DNA from 2 places in the Microbulbifer sp. NBRC 101763 genome. Region 1 is predicted to be linked to the other one. Evidence: predicted binding sites of a transcription regulator. Region 1 holds the regulator's gene; the other holds the start of a gene.
What was found. Region 1 encodes PhoB, which activates phosphate uptake and scavenging genes when phosphate is short. Its sites were predicted from a motif close to TGTCATAAANNTGTAACA; they were not measured.

Region 1 (10,024 bases):
AATTGATGGGGCTTTTATCGGGCCAAGCAATGCCGATTTTGATCTCTGGCTCAAGGAGCGCAACCCAGCCAGTGGTATCCGTGACCTGGAATGGTTGGATCAGCTCGCTGCAGATGCGGATATGCGGCGCGAAGAGCTAAGTTTCCTGCCAGCCAATAATCAACTGGTTGTCTGGCGTAAAAACGATAATAAGGAGTAAGTATGCCTGCGTGGTTTGAAGTAACGGTAATTGTGGCCTTTGCAATTGGCGCTGTGTATTTTTTTGCCAAGTATCGTGAGACTGCTGCTGCCCTGCACGAAAGTGAGCGTATGAAGACGCGCCTTTCTAATGACCTGAACCGCTATAAGGATGTGCCTCGCCTGCGCGCCTTGCGCGATGCTTTACTGGGTTCCCGGCCCCTGCCTACGGACGATGAGGGCAATGAGCACCTGTTGCTGCGTGATGGGGATTTGCAATTGCACCACCTGATCCTGAGCAGGGAGAGTACACCGGTTAATGATGAGGACGAGAGCACCTATACAAAAAATGGTGAAAAGGTAAGGCTGGAGGAGTTTGATTAACCCCGGCTTTATCTGGGTAAGGAGTGGGGCGGTGTTTAAGCGCCCACTGTCACCTCAGGACCTTGCTCTACTTTGCTAACCACTTTTTTGACAGGGAAGTGCAAAGTGAAAGTGCTGCCTTGTGTGGGAGTACTTTCAACACTCATTTCACCGCCGTGGCGTATCAGAACGTGCTTCACGATAGCTAGTCCCAGGCCTGTGCCGCCGCTGTCTCGCGAGCGACCGGGGTCGACCCGATAAAAGCGTTCAGTAAGGCGCGGGATATGTAAAGGGTCAATACCTATGCCTCGATCCTCCACACTGAAGTGACCGCCCCAGTTGTCCTGCCACCAGCGAAGCTTGATGGCCCCTTCATCAGGGCTGTACTTCACCGCATTCAGCACCAAGTTGGCAAAGGCACTGTGTAGCTCGCTAGCATCACCGCGAATGCAGCAGGGGATTTCGTTTTCCACTTCTATCTGGTGGCGACCACCACTAAAGCTGCGTGCTTCCCGCGCTACTCGCTCCATCAGTTCCTGCACATCTATCAGCATGTCGCCGCCAGTGCGCTCAGAGGTCTCCAGGCGTGCCAGAAGCAACAGGTCGTTGACCAGTGTAGTCATGCGTGCGGCCTGCTCCTCCATCTGTGCCAGTGGACGCTGCCACGCGGGTGGTGCCATATCACTGCCTTGCAAGGTTTCCAGGTAGCCGGCAATGACTGTCAGTGGGGTGCGTAGTTCGTGGGAGACATTGGCAACAAAATCGCGGCGCATCTGCTCCAGGTTGTGCAAGCGGGTGATATCGCGAACGATAACCAGTGCCTCATCTTTTCCATAGCGGGTAACCTCCAGCTGCAGGTGCAGTGCTTCATTGCCTGGGGCGGGAAGGGTCAGAGGCTCGCGCGAGTCGGTATCCTCGCTGTGCATGTAGCTGACAAAGTTGGGGTCACGGACAAAATTGACCAGGGATTGTCCGCTGTCACTGGCCTGCAGGCCGAGTAGCTCACCGGCAGCGGGGTTCCACCAAGCCAAATGGTCGCCATTCTCGAGAGCAACTATGCCCTCACGCAGAGCGCTGGTACTGTCCTGTACCCGCCGCAACATAGCGTGCAGCTTTTGTTTCTCACGGCGATGACGGCGTTGCATACGATAGAAGTCATCGTAGATTTCGCCCCAGATACCGAAAGAGGTGGGAGCGGGTCCGCGCCGGCCATTGGCCAGCCAGCGGTTGAAGCGCTGTTGTTGCCACAATACAGATAGAAGGTAGGCGGCCAGGCCCGCAATTAGGGCGAGCGACCAGTTGCCTGAGGTGAAACCGAGAATGGTGCAGCCCAGAGCGATAATTACAAAACGCGAAAACTCGCCAATACTGCGATCCAACATAGCGTTGCCGTGTTACCTGACGGACGCGAAAGGGCTCTGCCTGGCAGCCCTTCACGGTCAATACATCTTGGAAACCCATAGTTCTGAAGTGTGACCATTGGTTCCCGTGGAAGTCAGTGCCGATCTGTGGGGATTGTCACACTTTTTCGACAGTTTGCACAGAAAATCGATAGCCTGTTCCGCGTACTGTCTGGATATATCGGTCATGACCATCCACTGTCAGGGCTTTGCGCAGGCGACGGATATGCACGTCCACAGTGCGCTCTTCCACATATACGTTGCCGCCCCAGACATGGTCCAGCAATTGGGTACGTGTGTAGGCTCGCTCTTGGTGCGATAGGAAAAAGGTCAGCAGGCGAAATTCGGTGGGGCCCATATCTACAGGCTGTCCCTTGATAGTCACCCTGTGACTGAGAGGGTCCAGCACCAGGTTGCCGGCACTCAATGGGTCTTCCGGTGTGGCCGGGCCTGCGCGCCGCAACACAGCCTTGAGGCGTGCAACCAGTTCGCGGGGGGAGAAGGGCTTAGTGATATAGTCGTCGGCGCCTGTCTCTAACCCCTTGATTTTATTATCTTCCTCGCCTTTTGCCGTGAGCATGATGATGGGCACTGAAGCGGTCAGTTCATCGCGCTTGAGGCGCCTGGCCAGCTCGACACCGGAGACATCCGGCAGCATCCAGTCGAGCAGGATCAGGTCCGGCTTTTCATCGATAATCAGGGCGTGGGCCTCCTGGGCGTTCTCGGCTTCGAGGCAGCGGTAATCTGCCATCTCCAGCGCTATCCGCAGCATGTCGCGTACTGCGGCCTCGTCATCGACAATCAGAATCGTTTTACTGTGCATTTGCCTGCCATTCCCGCTCAGCTTCCAGGTTTTCCCGGTTATGGCTGGGGATTAAACGAGATTAATATGACAAATATATGACGGCTGCTGTCCGGTTCCCAGTCAGCAGTTAATTAAACAGATAATGCAGAAAAATTCCGGTAAATAACGCCAACCCTACCCAATTGTTGTTGAGAAACGCACGAAAACAGGCTTCTCTCCCCCGTTCGCGAACCAGCCATTGCTGGTAGGCAAACAATGAGGCCACAACGATAAGGGAAACGTAGTAAATGCCCCCGAGGCTAAAGCGTTGGCCGATGAGCAGCAGTGCTATCAATACCAGTAGCTGCAGGGCGGCAGTCATGACTTTGTCCATCTCTCCAAAAAGGATTGCTGTGGATTTAACCCCAATCTTCAGATCGTCATCCCGGTCCACCATGGCGTAGAAAGTGTCGTAACACAGGGTCCACAGCAAGTTGGCAACATAGAGGAGCCAGACTTGTGGTGGGACTTTGCCAGTTACTGCGGCGAAGGCCATGGGAATGCCCATGCTGAAGGCAGCACCCAGTACCACTTGGGGCAGATGGGTGTGACGCTTGGCAAAGGGATAGCAGAAAGCTAGTGCCAGAGCGGGTAAGGAAAGAAGAATAGTCAGTTGGTTGGTTGTCAGTACCAGCGCGAAGGCCAACAGGCTGAGTCCGGCAAAAAGTCCAAGTGCTTCTTTTGGAGTGATACTGCCAGTAGCCAGGGGGCGCTCAGCAGTGCGCTTTACTTTGCCGTCGATCTCACGATCAGCAAAATCGTTTACTGCACAACCGGCTGCGCGCATCAGGATCACTCCAAGTGTGAATACGGAGAACAGGTGCAGTCCCGGCCAGCCATCCGCAGCCAGCCATAGTGCTGCCCAAGTGGGCCATAACAGCAACAGAGAGCCGATGGGTTTATCCATGCGAGCCAGCTGCCAGTAGGGCATGATTGCGGGCCAGCGGGTGGCAATCTGTTGGCTGATCACGGTGGACTCTCCCAGTATCTAGTTAGTGACTGCGGCGGCTAAAGGTGAGGTCTCTGGCTGGAAACTTGAGAGAAATGTCTCTGCTACCAGCAGGGGCTTGTCCCGAAGCCAGAAAGTAGAGCGGCGACCCCAGGCGTTCTTATTCTCATTGCACAGGGTCTCCAGCTGGAAGTTCGGATTTCGCTGCAGGCGATTAAATTGAATATCACCACGGCGGATACCTGGCTCGCTGAAAAGTAACTCTCCTAATGGGCGGTCGTCCAGGCTGCGCAAATTGCGGGACTTGCCTTGTAGGCTGCGCATCGGCAATACGCTGCGGGCGTATACCCAGGGCTGGCCGCAGCCATACAGTAAAACCTCCCGCACCAGGGCGCGACTGTGCTCACGCAGTTTTAGTGCGCGACACTCCTCAGCAAGGGGTGTTTGCCAGCCCTGGAAGAGGACCTGTACACGAAAATCCTCGCCGCTCTGCTGCTTCAAAGCCGCCGTCAGCGAGCCCGAATATTCCAGCCAGGGCAACAGTGACTCGGGAGGCTCTGGGAGTGTTGGCTCTAGGGGCTGCCCACGCCAATCGCCGGTGGGTACAAATGGGGATTGGTGCAACGATAACTCCGCAGTCTGGAAAAATGGCATTGTACCTCGCCTGTTGGCGGCTGGCCTCACCCTGTTGCATTTTTGCTCCCTGAGTCGCCAGTGGATATAGTGCCCTCTTTGACGAAAACAACGAATCTATAACGAATCCATAAAGAGAAGCTTGTTATGGGGCTTACGACCAAAATTCTTGTGGGGATGATTGCGGGCATTCTTCTGGGGTGCCTGTTCAATTTCCTGAATATGAGCCAGCTGCTCGGCGAGGGTGTTACCAGCGCCATTAACCTTTACCTGACCGAGGGTCTTTTTGACATCATCGGCCGTATATTTATTGCCTCACTGAAGCTGATGGTGGTGCCGCTGGTGCTGGTTTCCCTGATTAGTGGTGCCTGTGCTTTATCGGAAGGCAGCCGTATTGGCCCATTGGCGGGTAAAACTGTTCTGCTCTATATGCTGACCACAGCCATCGCTATTACTCTGGCCCTTTGTTTGGCACTGATATTCCAGCCTGGGGTCGGTGTGAGTGAAACCGCGGCAGAGGCCACCGCGGCTTATCAGCCAAAGGAATCCCCACCCCTTTCCGAAGTGCTGGTAAATATTTTCCCCACTAACCCAGTAGCCGCAATGGCTGAAGGTAATATGCTGCAGATTATCGTGTTCGCCCTGCTGATGGGCTATGCGATTTCCCGCTGTGGCGAGCCGGGCCAGCGCATCGCTGCTTTCTTTAATGATATGAATGCTGTCGTATTGCGCATGGTGGGTGTGCTGATGGTGTTTGCCCCCTATGGAGTTTTTGCCCTTTTGGCAAAAACTTTTGCTGACTTGGGGTTTGGAGGGCTCTTGCAGTTAGGCAAGTACTTCCTGGTTGTACTAGGTGCCCTGCTGCTACATGCCTTGGGGACTTACTCGCTGCTTTTGAAGATGTTGAGTGGCCTCAATCCGTTGGAGTTACTCAAGAAAATGTGGTCCACCATGGTCTTCGCTTTCAGTACTGCCTCCTCCGCAGCCACTATTCCTGTGACCCTATCTACAGTGGAGAAACGCCTGGGCGTAGATAACAAGGTTGCCGCTTTCACTATTCCCTTGGGTGCCACTATCAATATGGACGGCACTGCGATTATGCAGGGGGTGGCTACGGTCTTTATTGCCCAGTTCTTCGGTGTGGAGATTGGCCTGACCGGTTATCTTACAGTGATTCTTACTGCCACCCTGGCCTCTATTGGCACTGCCGGTGTACCCGGTGTGGGTCTGATTATGCTCGGTATGGTGCTGCAGCAGGTGGGTCTGCCGCTAGAAGGCATTGCTATTGTGATCGGTGTCGATCGTCTGCTGGATATGGTGCGTACTGCGGTGAATATTACCGGTGATGCGGTGGTAAGTAGTGTGGTGGCGAAGAGCGAAGGGGCTCTCGATGAAGAGACTTACTACGATGCCAACTACAAGAGTGTAAGCATCAACGATAATCAAAATACTGTTGGCGCCCACTGAGGCGCCTTTCATCAAGCCTCGGCAAAACGGGGCTTGTTTTGCAGCCAGCGTTTTATCAGCTGGCATCGCATTTCCTGATTTAGCGTTGGGGATGCAGCGATCCTCTGCACCTGGGGTAACAGTTCTGCATCTCTCTGCAAATCGGCGATGCGGTGCTGGATTTCACCGGTCTGGCGTGTGCCGAGAATCTCCCCGGGGCCACGCAGTCGCAGGTCTTCCTCCGCAATAGCAAAGCCATCGCTATGTTGACGCAGTGCCTGTAGGCGTGAACGCCCATTTTGCGATAAAGGAGTACCGTAGAGCAGCACACAATGACTGGCGATGGAGCCGCGTCCCACGCGACCGCGCAGCTGGTGCAGCTGGGCCAGACCGAGCCGCTCAGGGTTTTCGATAATCATAAGGCTGGCATTGGGCACATCCACCCCCACCTCAATCACAGTGGTCGCTACCAGCAGGTCCACTTCACCCGCCTTAAAAGCGCTCATCACCTGCTCTTTTTGCTCTGGCTTGAGACGACCGTGCACCAGGGCCACGCGTACGCCATCCAGCGTTTCCGCCAGCTCCTGTGCAGTGGACTCTGCTGCCTGAGCTTGCAGGCTCTCGGACTCTTCAATCAGGGTGCAGACCCAGTAGGCCTGACGGCCTTCGGCAATGGCGCTGTGCACGCGCTCCATTACCTGGTCTCGGCGATCATTGGAAATAGCTACCGTGTTTATGGGTTGCCGCCCCGGCGGCAATTCATCAATGACGGAACAATCCAAGTCGGCAAAGGCCGACATAGCCAAGGTGCGAGGAATTGGAGTCGCAGTCATGATCAATTGGTGCGGTTGCAGCCGGCCAGTGGCACCGCTGGCTGCGCCCTTTTCACGAAGCTCCAAGCGCTGGCGTACGCCGAAGCGGTGCTGCTCATCGATAATAACCAGAACCAGGTTGTGGAAAACCACTTCCGCTTGGAAAAGTGCATGAGTTCCCACCACCAGTTGGGCATCACCACTGGCTACTTTAGCCAGCTGCTCGCGTCGCTCAGCGGCTTTCAGGCTGCCGGTGAGCTGGGCAACTTGTACGCCGAGAGGGTCGAGCCAGTTGCAGAAGTTAATCCTGTGCTGTTCCGCGAGGATTTCAGTGGGTGCCATTACGGCCACCTGGGCGCCGACGCCTATGCCCTTTAGTGCTGCCATGGCCGCCACCAGAGTCTTGCCTGCACCGACATCCCCCTGCAGCAGGCGCATCATAGGGGCGTCCCGGGCGAGATCCTCGGCGATTTCCCCGCATACCCGCTGCTGTGCGCCGGTGAGTGAAAATGGTAAACGCGAGAGAAAATCCCTCTCCAGGGACTCATTTACAGATAGCGGCGGAGCTGCAACTCTGGTGCTATTACGCCGCAGCTCCAACAGGCTTAAGTGATGAGCGAGTAATTCCTCCAACGCCAAGCGTTGCTGTGCAGGGTGTATACCAGCGCCGAGCTGCTCCAGCTGGGTACCAGCAGGAGGTGAATGCAGGTAAATCAGGGCATCCCTCAAAGGGTAACGCAGTGCCTTGGGTAATAATTCTGTGGGGAGTAACTCGGTGACGGCCCCACTTCTCAAGAGCATCACGGCTTGCTGCATCAGCCCGCGCATGCGTCCCTGGCTAACACCCTCGGTCAATGGATAAACCGGGGTGAGGGTTTCTTCTGTGGCAGAATTCTCGCTGCCAACAACCTCGGTTTCCGGGTGGTAGAGTTCTAGCCCAGCAGCGCCGCGACGGGCCTCGCCGAAGCAGCGCAGGCGTACGCCGCGGGCAAAGCGGTTTTTCTGTGCTGCAGAAAAATGGAAAAAGCGCAGGGTGATACTGCCACTCATATCCTGCAGTTTCACAACCAGGCTGCGCCGCCGGCCGAAGACGATATCAGCTGCTGTTACCTCACCTTCGATGACTGCATCCATACCTGCGGTGAGCCCCGCAACCGGCACTATGCGGGTGCGGTCCTGATAGCGCAGTGGCAGGTGGAACAGTAGGTCCTGCAAGGAGTAAATATGCAGTTTGGCCAGCACCTGGGCAAACTTATCCCCTACCCCCTTGAGAGCGGTAATGGGTTGTTCTGAGAGGCTGGTTAGGGCTCGATCAGGTGACACTGGCTGATAGCCTCTCGCAGGATATCAATGGCGCGGTGGCGTGGGAAGCTGGCGCGCCAGGCCAGGGCGACGGTACGACGAGGCCCCGGTGCAACAAATGGGCGGGTCTCCAGCAGGCCGCTCGCATATTGTGAAGCTGTAGCTGCAGACAGGGGCAGTACCGTGATGCCCAGCCCCGAAGCCACCATATGGCGCAAGGTTTCCAATGAGCTTCCATCGGCGGCGGTGCGGATGCCGCCACCGTTATCTTTTTCCATGGTCAACTGGAGGTGTGGGCAGGCCTCTAGTACCTGATCGCGGAAACAGTGTCCCTCACCTAGTAAAAGTACATTGTCATCAGTCAATTGTTCCGGGTCGATAGTCTCAAACTGGGTGAGAGGGTGACCGGATGGCATCAGCACCACAAAAGGTTCATCGTAGAGGGGCTGTGTCACGACATCAGGCTCGGTAAACGGCAGCGCGATAATAATTGCGTCGAGTTCGCCTTTGCGTAAACGCTGGCGCAGAGTGGCAGTATACCCCTCCTCCACATACAGAGGCATATCTGGGGCCAGGTGTTGCAACTGGGGAATGAAGTGTGGGAACAAGTAGGGGCCAATGGTAAAGATTGCTCCGACAGAGAGAGGGCTGGAAAGCTGGTCCTTACCGGCGCTGGCGATATCTTTGATTGCCGCAGACTGTTCGAGCACAAGTTGGGCCTGGGCGACAATTCGCTCTCCTAGTGGTGTCGCCTGTACCCGGGTCTTGGAGCGCTCAAACAGCGCAACACCCAATTCCTTTTCCAGTTTTTTCACTGCAATGGACAGGGTCGGCTGGCTCACGAAACAGCGCTCGGCGGCACGGCCGAAATGCTGTTCCTGGGCGAGGGTGACTATATAACGCAATTCATTGAGGGTCATGGTAAAGACAATTAAATGGTCTCAGGTGATAGCTATTATTCATAAATAATAGCTGCTCGCCAATACTGTGTCTCACCCTGCCCCTAGCCTTCTGCCTGGAGACTGAAAGTTGGAAAAATTTACCAATTGTGGACGTCGATAGGGGATTGAGGCGCAAAATTTTGCTATATCTTATGGGGGCATACCGAACGGAGAAACGTCATGGGAGTTCTATCCTGGATCATTCTCGGACTTATTGCCGGCGCTTTGGCCAAGTGGATCATGCCAGGCAAAGACCCTGGTGGCTGGATAGTGACTATGGTCATCGGCATTATCGGTGCGTTTATCGGAGGCTGGCTCGGTGCCTTAATTGGTTTCGGCGGACCCGTGACCGGTTTCGGATTTGGCGACATAATAACAGCGACCATTGGTGCGATAATCTTTCTCGCTGTATACCGTTTACTCAAGCGGCGCGGTAACTAGTTCAAAACCAGAGCGGCAGTTTGATTTGTGGGGCATAAGCTGCCCCGCTTCGGTATCCATGGATGGTGGTATCGCAATCGTTTGCGGGTTAATTTTGGAGGACCCGGAGTGATCGGGTGAGAAGGATCTGTGTTGCAGAGGATCTTATGTTTCTCCAACAGGACTCAACAGCATAAAAATTAAGGGAATATGACGGTTGGTGCGGCACTTGGCACCCTCCGCCGAGAACTATATGACACAACAAGAAAAGCTTTGGATCCTTGGGTGTGGTGACCTTGGGGCGCGCCTCGCGCTGAATATCGACCGGAAGAAATACAGCGTTTTCGGAATGCGTCGTAACCCACTGGTGGCTTTGGCGAGTAAGCGCCGCGCCGATGTTGTTAACTGGCGCAGGGGAGATGCCACAAAGGCCGGTGACATTGAGCGCCTGCTGGCAGATGGTGCCGATATCATACTCGCCACATTTACCCCCGACGAACACACACCTAATGGATACCAGCGTGCTTATGTAGAGACTGCTCGGGCTCTCGCCGAGGCGATCCCGCACCTGTCTAAACCTCCGCGCCTGGTGCTTTGGGTATCTTCCACCCGTGTTTACGGTCAGAGCGGCGATGATTTTATCGATGAACAGACTCCCCCTGTCCCCAGTGGTTTTCAGGGAGAGGCTCTGCTGGCTGCGGAGGATATCATCCGCTCGGCGATGCCCGGCACTTGCA
Region 2 (10,024 bases), on a different contig from region 1:
CTCAAAACGAATGTCATCGCTGTGCAGGAAGTAGCGGTCGTACAGGGTCTGCAGGCCCAGGTAGGTAAACTGGTGGTCGCGTTCGCCTTTTAAAGCTTTGCCGAGTTTTTCCAAGTCGAAGGTGGCCAGCGCCGGGTCCAGCAGGTCCAGTTCGATACCCTTTTCCACGTAGGTGGGCAGGGTGGAGGCGTAGAGCTTTTCCATCTCGTGCTGGGTGGCGCGCTCTGCAACGCCAAGGAAGCGCAGGGCTTCTGAGCGCAGCTTGTCCAGCAGCAGGCTGGCAGTGGCAAAGGTGTAATTGGGCTCCTGCTCAACCAGGGTACGCGCAGTAATCACCAATGCGGTATTGATATCGTTTTCGGAAACACCGTCGTACAGGTTTTTCAGCGCTTCACTGAGGATGGCGTCGGCGTTTACATCCTTGAGGCCCTCACAGGCTTCACTGACAACAGTGCGCAGGCGCTCCATATCCAGGGGGACAAGGCTGCCATCGTCGAGTTTTACACGAATACTGGGGTGGGCATCGATAGCTTGCTCAGTTTGCTGAGCGGTTTTCACTTTCTCAGCGCGCAGACGGGCGTGCTCTTCGCGGTAAAGTACATAGTCGCGCGCAACCTTGTGCTCGCCGGCGCGCATCAGGGCCAGTTCTACCTGGTCCTGAATTTCCTCGATATGAATCGTGCCGCCAGAAGGCATGCGGCGTTTGAAGGTAGAGCTGATCTGGCCAACCAGTTCTTCAACTTGTTCGTGGACACGGCTGGACGCAGCGGCGGTGCCGCCTTCAACAGCGAGAAAGGCCTTGGTAACGGCGACGGAAATTTTACTGTCGTCGTAGGGGACAACGGTACCATTGCGCTTAATTACGCGGATTTGTCCCGGTGCAGTAGCGGCCAGAGTGGTGCCGCCAGTAGCCTGGTCGCTTGAGGTGCCCGACTTTTCCGCAGGCACGGTTTGAGAGCGCCCTGTCTCTGTGTGCATGTAAATCTCCGAAAGGTTGTTTTGTTGTCTGTCCGCGTGTGTTCACTAGAACAGCGGCCACTGGACTACGTGGCATGTGCGGAGCGGGTCCATCGCATTCAGTAATTTCTCCCACTCTGTGGGGGATACTGGAAACAGGCGGCTTGATGACCGGCGCACAGTTAAGGTCTGCCGGCTGCTGCCTGCGGCGGATAATTCCTTTCCGCCCGCTTACCTCTGATTCTGCTTTGAAAAAAGCAGCGTCTGACGCCCACCGCCAAAAAGTGTGGCAAGGCGCCGGAATTTGCCCCTTGAATTGGGGATGCCCTTAGCCCTCTACCCCAATATATAGGGGTACGGCCTCGAGTGCGCTACAAGATAATGCGGTAGGCGGGTCAGTTCAAGGCGAATAACTTTGTAGTTGTTTGTGGATAAATTGTGGGTAGGCTGGTTGAGTCAGTAGCCACTTCCGCGGCAGAGCCCGCCATAGCTGGGCTGCATGGGATTAGGCACTTCGGGAGTGGGTTAAATACAAGCTCTTACAATTTTTTTTAATAGCGAAGGCGTTCTAAATTAACAACGGCAATAACCATTTTTATATGACCGTAATTTGAGCAAATTGGTACTAAGATGATCAACTTTGTGGCGTGAATTTAATGTTGGCGCGGGCTTGTTTATTAGGTATGCATTGGTGAATATTTATCTAAATAATGAATTTAGTGTCACAAGTGTGAGCAGCTAGATGAATTATGCGTTACGTGACAGGGACCGAGATAAAGTGGCTGGGCATTTCCGGTCGATTGGTGGCAGTGGATGGTTGTTCAAGGTGGCCGGTATTGCGAAATGATGCGCAACCGGCCGGCGCAAAAAATACTCAGGCGCTGTACTCCTGAAGAAACTCCATCAATGCTTTCTGTGCATGTAAGCGATTCTCTGCTTCGTCCCAGACAACGGAGATGCTTTCATCTTCCAGCAGCTCGGCACTTACTTCCTCGCCGCGGTGGGCAGGCAGGCAGTGCATAAAAACTGCGTTGCTTTTGGCGTAGCTCATCAGTTCATGGTTTACCTGGAAGTTGTCAAAAGCCTTGGTGCGTACCTGCTGTTCCGTTTCCTGTCCCATCGAGGCCCAGACATCAGTGCTAACCCAATCGGCTGTACGCACCGCCTCTACAGGGTTGTGCACAACTTTTACCCGGTCGCCAGCGGCGGCGACTATTTCGGCATCCGGTTCATAGCCTTGGGGGCAGGCGATCCGCAGCTCAAAGTCGCACAGGCGAGCGGCATTGATGTAGGAGTGGCACATGTTATTGCCATCGCCTACCCAGGCTACCACCTTGCCCGAGGGGCTGCCTCGATGCTCGACAAAAGTCTGGATATCGGCGAGAAGCTGGCAGGGGTGATAACTGTCAGACAGGGCATTAATGACTGGTACCCGTGAATGGGCGGCAAAGAGCTCCAGAGTCTTATGGCCAAATGTGCGGATCATCACCATATCTACCATGCGTGAAATCACCCGCGCACTGTCCTCAATGGGTTCTCCGCGTCCAAGTTGGGTATCCCGCGGTGACAGGAATAGGGCGCTGCCGCCCATTTGCGCCATACCGGCCTCGAAGGAGACCCGTGTACGGGTGGAAGATTTTTCAAAAATCATTCCCAGTACCTTACCCCGGAAAAGGTCAGTGGTTATGCCCTGGCTGCGCAGTGTTTTTAGCTCGATTGCGCGCTCAATAATTTGTTTTAGTTCCTCTGAGGACAGATCCATTAGGGTGAGGAAATGTCTGGTTGCCATAAGCTGCTCTCCTTAATTGGTGCTTCAGACTGCTTGCAGCGCAAATTGTTGAATCAAGGTGCTGATATCACCTGCCAACTGCTGGCACTCGGCGTCGGTGAGGGTGAGAGGTGGTAATAGTCGGAGTACATTGCCTGCTGTCACGTTAATCAGGATTCCATATGCTCGGGCCTGCTCAACCAGTTCTGAGCAAGGATGTTCCAGCTCTATACCGATCATCAGGCCGAGACCGCGAATTTCCAACACTGCAGGGCAGTCTTGTAGTTGCAGTTGCAGAGACTGCATTAGCTGTGTGCCAAGCTTTTCGGCACGTTCAAGTAACCACTCACTTTCCAGTGCTTCCAATACTGCGAGGCTGGCGCGACAAGCTAAAGGGTTACCGCCAAAGGTGGAGCCGTGACTGCCGGCGGTAAACAGGCTTGCAGCTTTCCCTCGGGCCAGGCAAGCGCCGATAGGTACCCCGTTTCCCAGTCCTTTGGCTGTGGTCAGTACGTCCGGGACTATACCCGCGTGCTGGTAGGCAAACATCCTGCCGCTACGGCCGTTGCCAGTCTGTATTTCATCCAGCATTAGCAGCCAGTCATGTTGGTCACATAGCATGCGTAGTTTTGGCAGGTAATCTGCAGCGGGTACACGGATTCCGCCCTCGCCCTGAATCGGCTCCACCAGCACGGCGACGATATCGTCATACTGTTCGGCCAGGTGTGTAACTGCGTCAATATTATTAAACGGGACCCTTAAAAAACCCTCTGGCAGGGGGGCAAAACCCTGTTGGACTTTTTCATTGCCTGTTGCTGTGAGGGTCGCGAGGGTACGGCCGTGGAAAGCCCCCTCCATCACAATAATGCGCGGTGTTGATAGTCCGCGTTCGTTGCCAAGTTTACGCGCTAACTTGATTGCGGCCTCGTTGGCCTCCGCCCCGGAGTTGGAAAAGAATACGTTGTCCATGCCCGACATATATACCAGTCGATCGGCCAGCTGCTGCTGTGCCGGAATGTTATATAGGTTGGAGACGTGCAACAGGGTATTGGCCTGGTCCTGAATGGCCTCGGTTACCTTAGGATGGCAGTGTCCCAAGCCGCATACGGCGATGCCGGAAATAGCGTCCATGTATCGTCGACCCTCGTTATCCCACACATAGTTGCCTTCCCCCCTGACCAGTGTCAGGGTTCTCTCGCCATAGTTGTCCATCAGTGTGGGGGTGCTCACTGCGGGTTCTCCTTAATTCCAGGTCATCGGCTTCAAAATCTTTGCCGCAGAAAATTTTGTATTGGTGTGTTCATTCCGCATCTATTACGGATTTGACAATACTACCACAAGCTTTGTGTCGCGTGTGCTATCCATTTGAGATAGCCAAGCGGGCGATATTTCAGGTAAGACATGGCGTTTTTTTGCTTCGAGCTGGGCTGTGGGTACTTATTCCTCCCTGCGCTGGGGTACAATACCGGCCCGTGCGCAATGGCTGGGTGCCGATGCGGAACACACGATCATTTTTTGCTTCTACCACCTGAGGTTTCTCAAGCTTATGGATACACTGGAGAACATCAAACAGCAGATTGCTGACAACGCCATCCTGCTTTACATGAAAGGTAGCCCTAACGCCCCCCAGTGCGGCTTTTCCATGCGTGCTTCCCAGGCGATGATGGCCTGCGGTAAGCGCTTTGCTTATGTGGATATCCTATCTAACCCGGATATTCGTGCCGAATTGCCGAAATATGCCAACTGGCCGACTTTCCCTCAGCTGTGGGTAAAAGGAGAGTTGATTGGTGGCTGTGACATCATTATGGAGATGTACGAGAACGGCGAGCTGAAAACCTTGATTGATGAGGCGTCAGCGGAGGGCGAAGGCGAAGGTTAACTTTCGCTTTTGTTCCAATGTTTCTGTCTGGCGAAAGCGACAGTGCATTGTGAGAAAAAAAACCGCAGCGGAAACTGCGGTTTTTTTATGCCTGTGAGAAGACTTTAACTACTTGCCTGAGTGGCCGGCTGCAGTTTCCATTTGAGTTTGCAGGTAGTTTTGAATGCCAACTTTGTCGATCAACTCCAGTTGGGTTTCCAACCAATCTACGTGCTCTTCCTCAGACTCAAGGATTTTTTCCAGTAGCTCGCGGCTGCCATAATCGCGTACTGATTCGCAGTAAGCGATAGCTTCACGTAAATCGGGAATGGCTTTGGATTCGATTTTTAAATCACACTTGAGCATTTCCTCGGTGTTTTCACCGATTAGTAATTTACCCAGGTGCTGTAGATTCGGAATACCCTCCAGGAAAAGAATACGCTCGATCAGCCAATCGGCGTGTTTCATTTCATCGATGGATTCGTGGTATTCCTGCTTGCCAAGCTCTTTTAACCCCCAGTTGTCGTACATGCGAGCATGCAGAAAGTACTGGTTGATTGCCACAAGCTCATTGCCGAGCACTTTGTTTAAATGTTCGATAACCTTGGGATCGCCCTTCATAGCTTTTGCTCCTGTGGCCCTGCGAGCTCAATATGGCCAGCAGAGAATTCCTAATTGTTAGTCGCTGATAAGTAGAAATAAAAAGTTACTAAATAGGTTTAGTCACTAAAGTCTGCGGCTGACCGTTTTCCCACATATTATTTTAGGGTGGCAACTGCAATCCGGGCCGAGTTTGCGTTGCGATTTGCGGCAAGTCAAGGAAAAATATTTGTTGCAGAATGCAGGAAAAACAAGGGTTTAAACATTAATTTAGCCGAAAATCGCAACGAAAATGATTCCTGTTTAGGTTGCATATGTGGGAGATACTTAGTTGCAGATATAAATAAAAGTTGATTAAGGCGATAGGCCAATTAGAAAAGAAATGCGATTTTCAGGAAAGTGTAATTCGATAAATAGTAAAATATGCAGCGTAATTTATAAGGGGGCAAACTAGGTAGAGGCGCTCGGACCTGGTATTAACTTTTGCCTTAATGTTAATTGATCCCGAATTAATCCGTATGCTAGAAGAAGGGCTTAAGGCGGCATGGCCAGTGCGCGGGCTTGGTGTAATAGAGCGCAGTAGAATATGGAATTCAAATATTCGAATGTCAGGGCTGCTTTCACAGGCAGGAGTGTAAAGTTGAGAGAAGTTCCTACCAACTTATCGTGAAGTGACATTATTCACTAGGATGAGATCACTGACCGGTGGGGGGTGAGTAGGGCAATAAGTAAAATACGTATATATAGATTGATTAACTTTTTACTGCACGGCTATATCAGTGTAATTGCTACTCTATAGGTACCCAGTAGCACTAACTGCCTGAGATTGTGCTTGTATCCTGCTACGAAGGTGCCAGAATTTTTCTCTTATACCGTAGAGCCCATACCGCTAATGCTGTCGCCAGTCGTTAATTTCAGGTTGTTATCGTTTTGATCATAGAGGGCGAAATCAACCGGTTTTAAGTACCTATAGAATTAATGGCAATACTAAGCAGTTTTCCTCTCCCACAGGAGATAATCTATGCGTCGAGCCTAAATGCAAAGCGTGCCGAGCACCTGTGATAAAAATGTGATGATTCGGTGATCAATATTGGATATTTCCCCCTTAGCTTAAAGGAGGCTGTTTGGCCCTTTACTTATAAAAGCTCAGATTTTGGGGATAGCTATGAAAATAAAATCCATTCTCGGCACCTTGGCATTGGCCGCTATGGCGACGGGAGTTCAGGCACAAACCACTTCAGTAGTCGTTACGAATCTTACCCACGGCATCTATTTCACACCGCTGCTGGTTTCAGCCCATGTTGATGAGTTTCATCTGTTTGAAGTTGGCTCCGGTGCGAGCCCAGAACTGCAGATGATGGCCGAAGGCGGAGATATCAGCGGCCTTGCTGCCGTTGCCAGCGCAATGGGGGCAGTCAATATGGAAACAATGGGATTACTGGCTCCTGGCAGCAGCGTAGATATTGAGGCGTTTGACACCGGCAGTAATGGGTTTTTGTCTATCACCGCCATGTTGCTGCCAACTAATGATGGTTTTGTTGGGCTCGATGCCTGGGAAATTCCTACTGAACCCGGTAGCTATACCCTATATCTCAATGCCTATGATGCCGGCACCGAGGCTAACAATGAGTTAGTTGTTGAGGGCAGCGGTGCACCCTTTGTTGCAGGTATTCCAGCCAGCCCTGATGGTAATGGTGGTGTCGGAGGTACTGGTGTCACCTCAGAAGAAGTTAACCAACTGATTCATATTCACCGTGGCAACGTTGGTGATACCGACCCGGATGCTGGTAACAGCGATCTGGATGCGCGCATTCACCGCTGGCTTAACCCAGTAGCCAAGGTTGTTGTAACGGTTCAGTAAGTAAGCCAACGGGAGAAATCATTATGAATAAAACCAAGTTGGGCTCCTTACTGTTGCCTCTGGCCATCACGGCCTTGCTGGTCGGCTGTAGCAATGATAATAACAGCCGCTCCAACGCGACAGATAATCCTGCACCGGCCCCTGACCCCGTTACTATGGGGTTTGAGATAACAGTAACCAATTTAACCCACAATCAGCCGCTGTCGCCGGTGGCAATAGTGGCCCACGATAGTGCCTTGCATGGCTGGGTCGTTGGTGAGCCCTCCAGTGCTGGTCTCGAGTTGCTCGCTGAAGGTGGTGACAATAGCGAATTCAGGATGGAACTGGAGGATTCCGGCGGTTTCGCTTCAATGAGTGCGGAAGCACCGCTTGGTCCCGGTGCCAGTGAAAGCCTCAGCCTGGAATTTGCTGAACAAGAAGAGGTGCTGCTGACGATTGCCACCATGCTGGTCAATACCAATGATGCGTTTAGCGGTATTACTCGAATTGATGTGTCATCCCTGGCGGTGGGTGATTCTTTACAGCGCCTGGCTCCGATATATGATGCGGGTACTGAATTCAATAGCGAGCTGGTGGGTACTATCCCAGGCCCCGCCGATGGTGGTGAGGGTTTTAACGTAGAGCGGGAGGATGTGAATTTTGTTTCACGTCACCCTGGGGTTGTCAGTCGGGCAGATGGTTATGCTGAATCGACTTTGGATCAGTCTCATCGCTTTGATCAAACAGCCATGCTTCTGAGTATTACCCGAATAGAGTAACAATTACGCTGCTGGTGCGACAAATAGCCTGAGACCCGAGTACAACTCCTCCTCTGGGGGAGTTGCCAGGGGAAGAAGGCCAGAAATGGTGGGGCACGCATGAACAAGCGTATTCTGATAATCGAGGATGATCACGACATACTCCAATTGTTGTGCATGCATCTGGAGAGCTTAGGTTATTCGGTAACCGCCTGTGATAACGGTGAGCAGGGGCTGATGAGAGCCTTAAACCAGAAATTCAATTTGTTGCTGTTGGACCTGACGTTGCCGGGCCTGGATGGGGTGGAGATTTGCCGTCGCCTGCGTGATGTCGGTAGCGCCCTTCCAATTCTGATGCTCACCGCACGTAACTCTGAACTGGATCGGGTATTAGGGTTAGAGATGGGTGCCGATGACTACCTATCTAAACCGTTCGGTATGCGTGAGATGCAGGCACGGGTAAAAGCCTTATTGCGTCGCTCTGAATTCAATGCCCAAGTAAGTAGCAGAAACAACCAAATGATCACCTGTGGTCGCTTGCATATCGACTGTAGCAGGCGGCTCGTAAAGCTGGACTTACAGCCACTGGAATTAACTGCGCGGGAATTTGACCTTCTCTATTATCTCGCAAGTCACCCTGGTCGAGTGTTTAGGCGAACGCAAATTCTGGATGCAGTTTGGGGCTATCAACACAGTGGTTATGAGCATACCGTGAATTCCCATATCAATCGCCTGCGCAACAAGTTAGAGCAAAATCCTTCACAACCGGAATATGTACTGACAGTCTGGGGAGTGGGCTACAAATTCAATGATGCCATTATTGCGTGATGCTTTTTATCGCCGCCTGATCCTGTTGCTGCTTTGTAGTTTCATAGTTGTGGGGGTGTTTTTCTTATTGCTTATGGGCTGTGTAGTTGCAGCCTACCAGAGTGAAGTAGCGCAAAACCTACACCGGGATTTAGCTCGACATCTGGCAGAGCAAAATGCACTTTTTGTCGATGGTCAGCCAGATAAAGAAGGTCTTTATCACCTATTTCACGACCTCATGGTATTGGGGCCAAACTTTGAATTCTACCTGTTGAGCCCTGAAGGCGAAGTCCTTGCTTATTCTGCCGAGCCGGCAAAGATAAAGCGTCAATTTATTGACCTTGACCCTATTCGGGTATTTCTAGATAGATCGACGGGTATTCAGCGAACAATTTACGGCCCAGACCCTCGTGATAGTGAGCGCCTAAAAGTATTTTCCGCAGCTCCAGTAGAGCGGGATGGCCAAATGCTAGGTTACATGTATGTCATTATTGGCAGTGAGCTATTTGACGATGTGGTTCAGGGAGTTTGGCAAAATCATCTGCTGCGCTGGGTGGCAGCGGTTTTTTTAGGATGCCTGATACTCAGCTTGATTGCCTCCCTATGGGTGTTTGCACTGCTTACCCGTCCTCTGCGAAAGCTCACTAGAGATATGCAGCATTTTCGCGCTGCCGGTCTGCAAGGGGATTTGCCATCAACCTCCTGGAATACTGAAGAGAATGACTTGGTTCAACGCCTTGGAAGTGCTTTCAATGAATTGTCTACATCGTTAAAGCAGCAGTATCAGAGTATAAAGACCATCGATGAAATGCGTCGTGAATTACTGACCCATATTTCTCATGACCTGCGTACACCGCTCTCATCGTTACAAGGGTACCTGGAAACCTGGCTGATCCGGCGCGAAGAGCTAAACCCGGATGACAGCCGGCATTATGTGGAAACGGCTTATCGCAGTAGTAAGAAAGTGAATCGGCTAGTGGAGCAACTGTTTGAATTGGCATGCCTGGAAAGTGCTGATGTGCCGATGAAGATAGAGCGGGTTGTACTGGCTGAATTAATTCAGGACGTACTGCAAAAATTTACTATAAAAGCGCTCGAGCAGGGTGTGCGCGCAGCGGTAATACCACAGGATTCAAGTATCGTCGTCTATGGTGATATTGAAAAGCTGGAACGGGTTTTCTCCAACCTGGTAGAAAATGCCCTGCGTCACTGTGGCTCGGGTGATGAGATTATCGTGCAGCTGCGGCCACACGGTGACCAGGCCTCAGTGAGTGTGAAGGATAGTGGCATGGGGATTCCCGTTGATGACCTGCCTAATATCTTCGACGCACACTATCGGGCTGCTAATAGCAAGAAAAGCAGCCGTGGGCTGGGAGGACTTGGGCTTGCAATCACCAAAAGACTGTTGGCTTTGCATCGAGCCGATATTTACGTGC

Region 2: a site for PhoB is predicted at 6,241-6,258, ahead of ABWV76_RS12405 (spondin domain-containing protein). Genes of this name have one in related genera too.

What each region holds. Positions count from the first base shown of each region.
Region 1 covers NZ_BAABQV010000003.1:401,499-411,522, forward strand. The annotation lists gene ABWV76_RS09880 (DUF938 domain-containing protein) at 1-199, shown strand, start outside; gene ABWV76_RS09885 (hypothetical protein) at 202-561, shown strand; gene phoR (phosphate regulon sensor histidine kinase PhoR) at 597-1,922, opposite strand; gene phoB (phosphate regulon transcriptional regulator PhoB) at 2,059-2,763, opposite strand; gene ubiA (4-hydroxybenzoate octaprenyltransferase) at 2,873-3,715, opposite strand; gene ABWV76_RS09905 (chorismate--pyruvate lyase family protein) at 3,773-4,387, opposite strand; gene ABWV76_RS09910 (dicarboxylate/amino acid:cation symporter) at 4,514-5,833, shown strand; gene recG (ATP-dependent DNA helicase RecG) at 5,845-7,947, opposite strand; gene ABWV76_RS09920 (hydrogen peroxide-inducible genes activator) at 7,926-8,846, opposite strand; gene ABWV76_RS09925 (GlsB/YeaQ/YmgE family stress response membrane protein) at 9,048-9,308, shown strand; gene ABWV76_RS09930 (NAD-dependent epimerase/dehydratase family protein) at 9,541-10,024, shown strand, end outside.
Region 2 covers NZ_BAABQV010000004.1:416,053-426,076, forward strand. The annotation lists gene ABWV76_RS12380 (ribonucleoside-diphosphate reductase subunit alpha) at 1-978, opposite strand, end outside; gene argF (ornithine carbamoyltransferase) at 1,832-2,746, opposite strand; gene ABWV76_RS12390 (aspartate aminotransferase family protein) at 2,771-3,955, opposite strand; gene grxD (Grx4 family monothiol glutaredoxin) at 4,272-4,604, shown strand; gene bfr (bacterioferritin) at 4,713-5,204, opposite strand; gene ABWV76_RS12405 (spondin domain-containing protein) at 6,349-7,044, shown strand; gene ABWV76_RS12410 (spondin domain-containing protein) at 7,068-7,802, shown strand; gene ABWV76_RS12415 (response regulator transcription factor) at 7,902-8,609, shown strand; gene ABWV76_RS12420 (sensor histidine kinase) at 8,590-10,024, shown strand, end outside.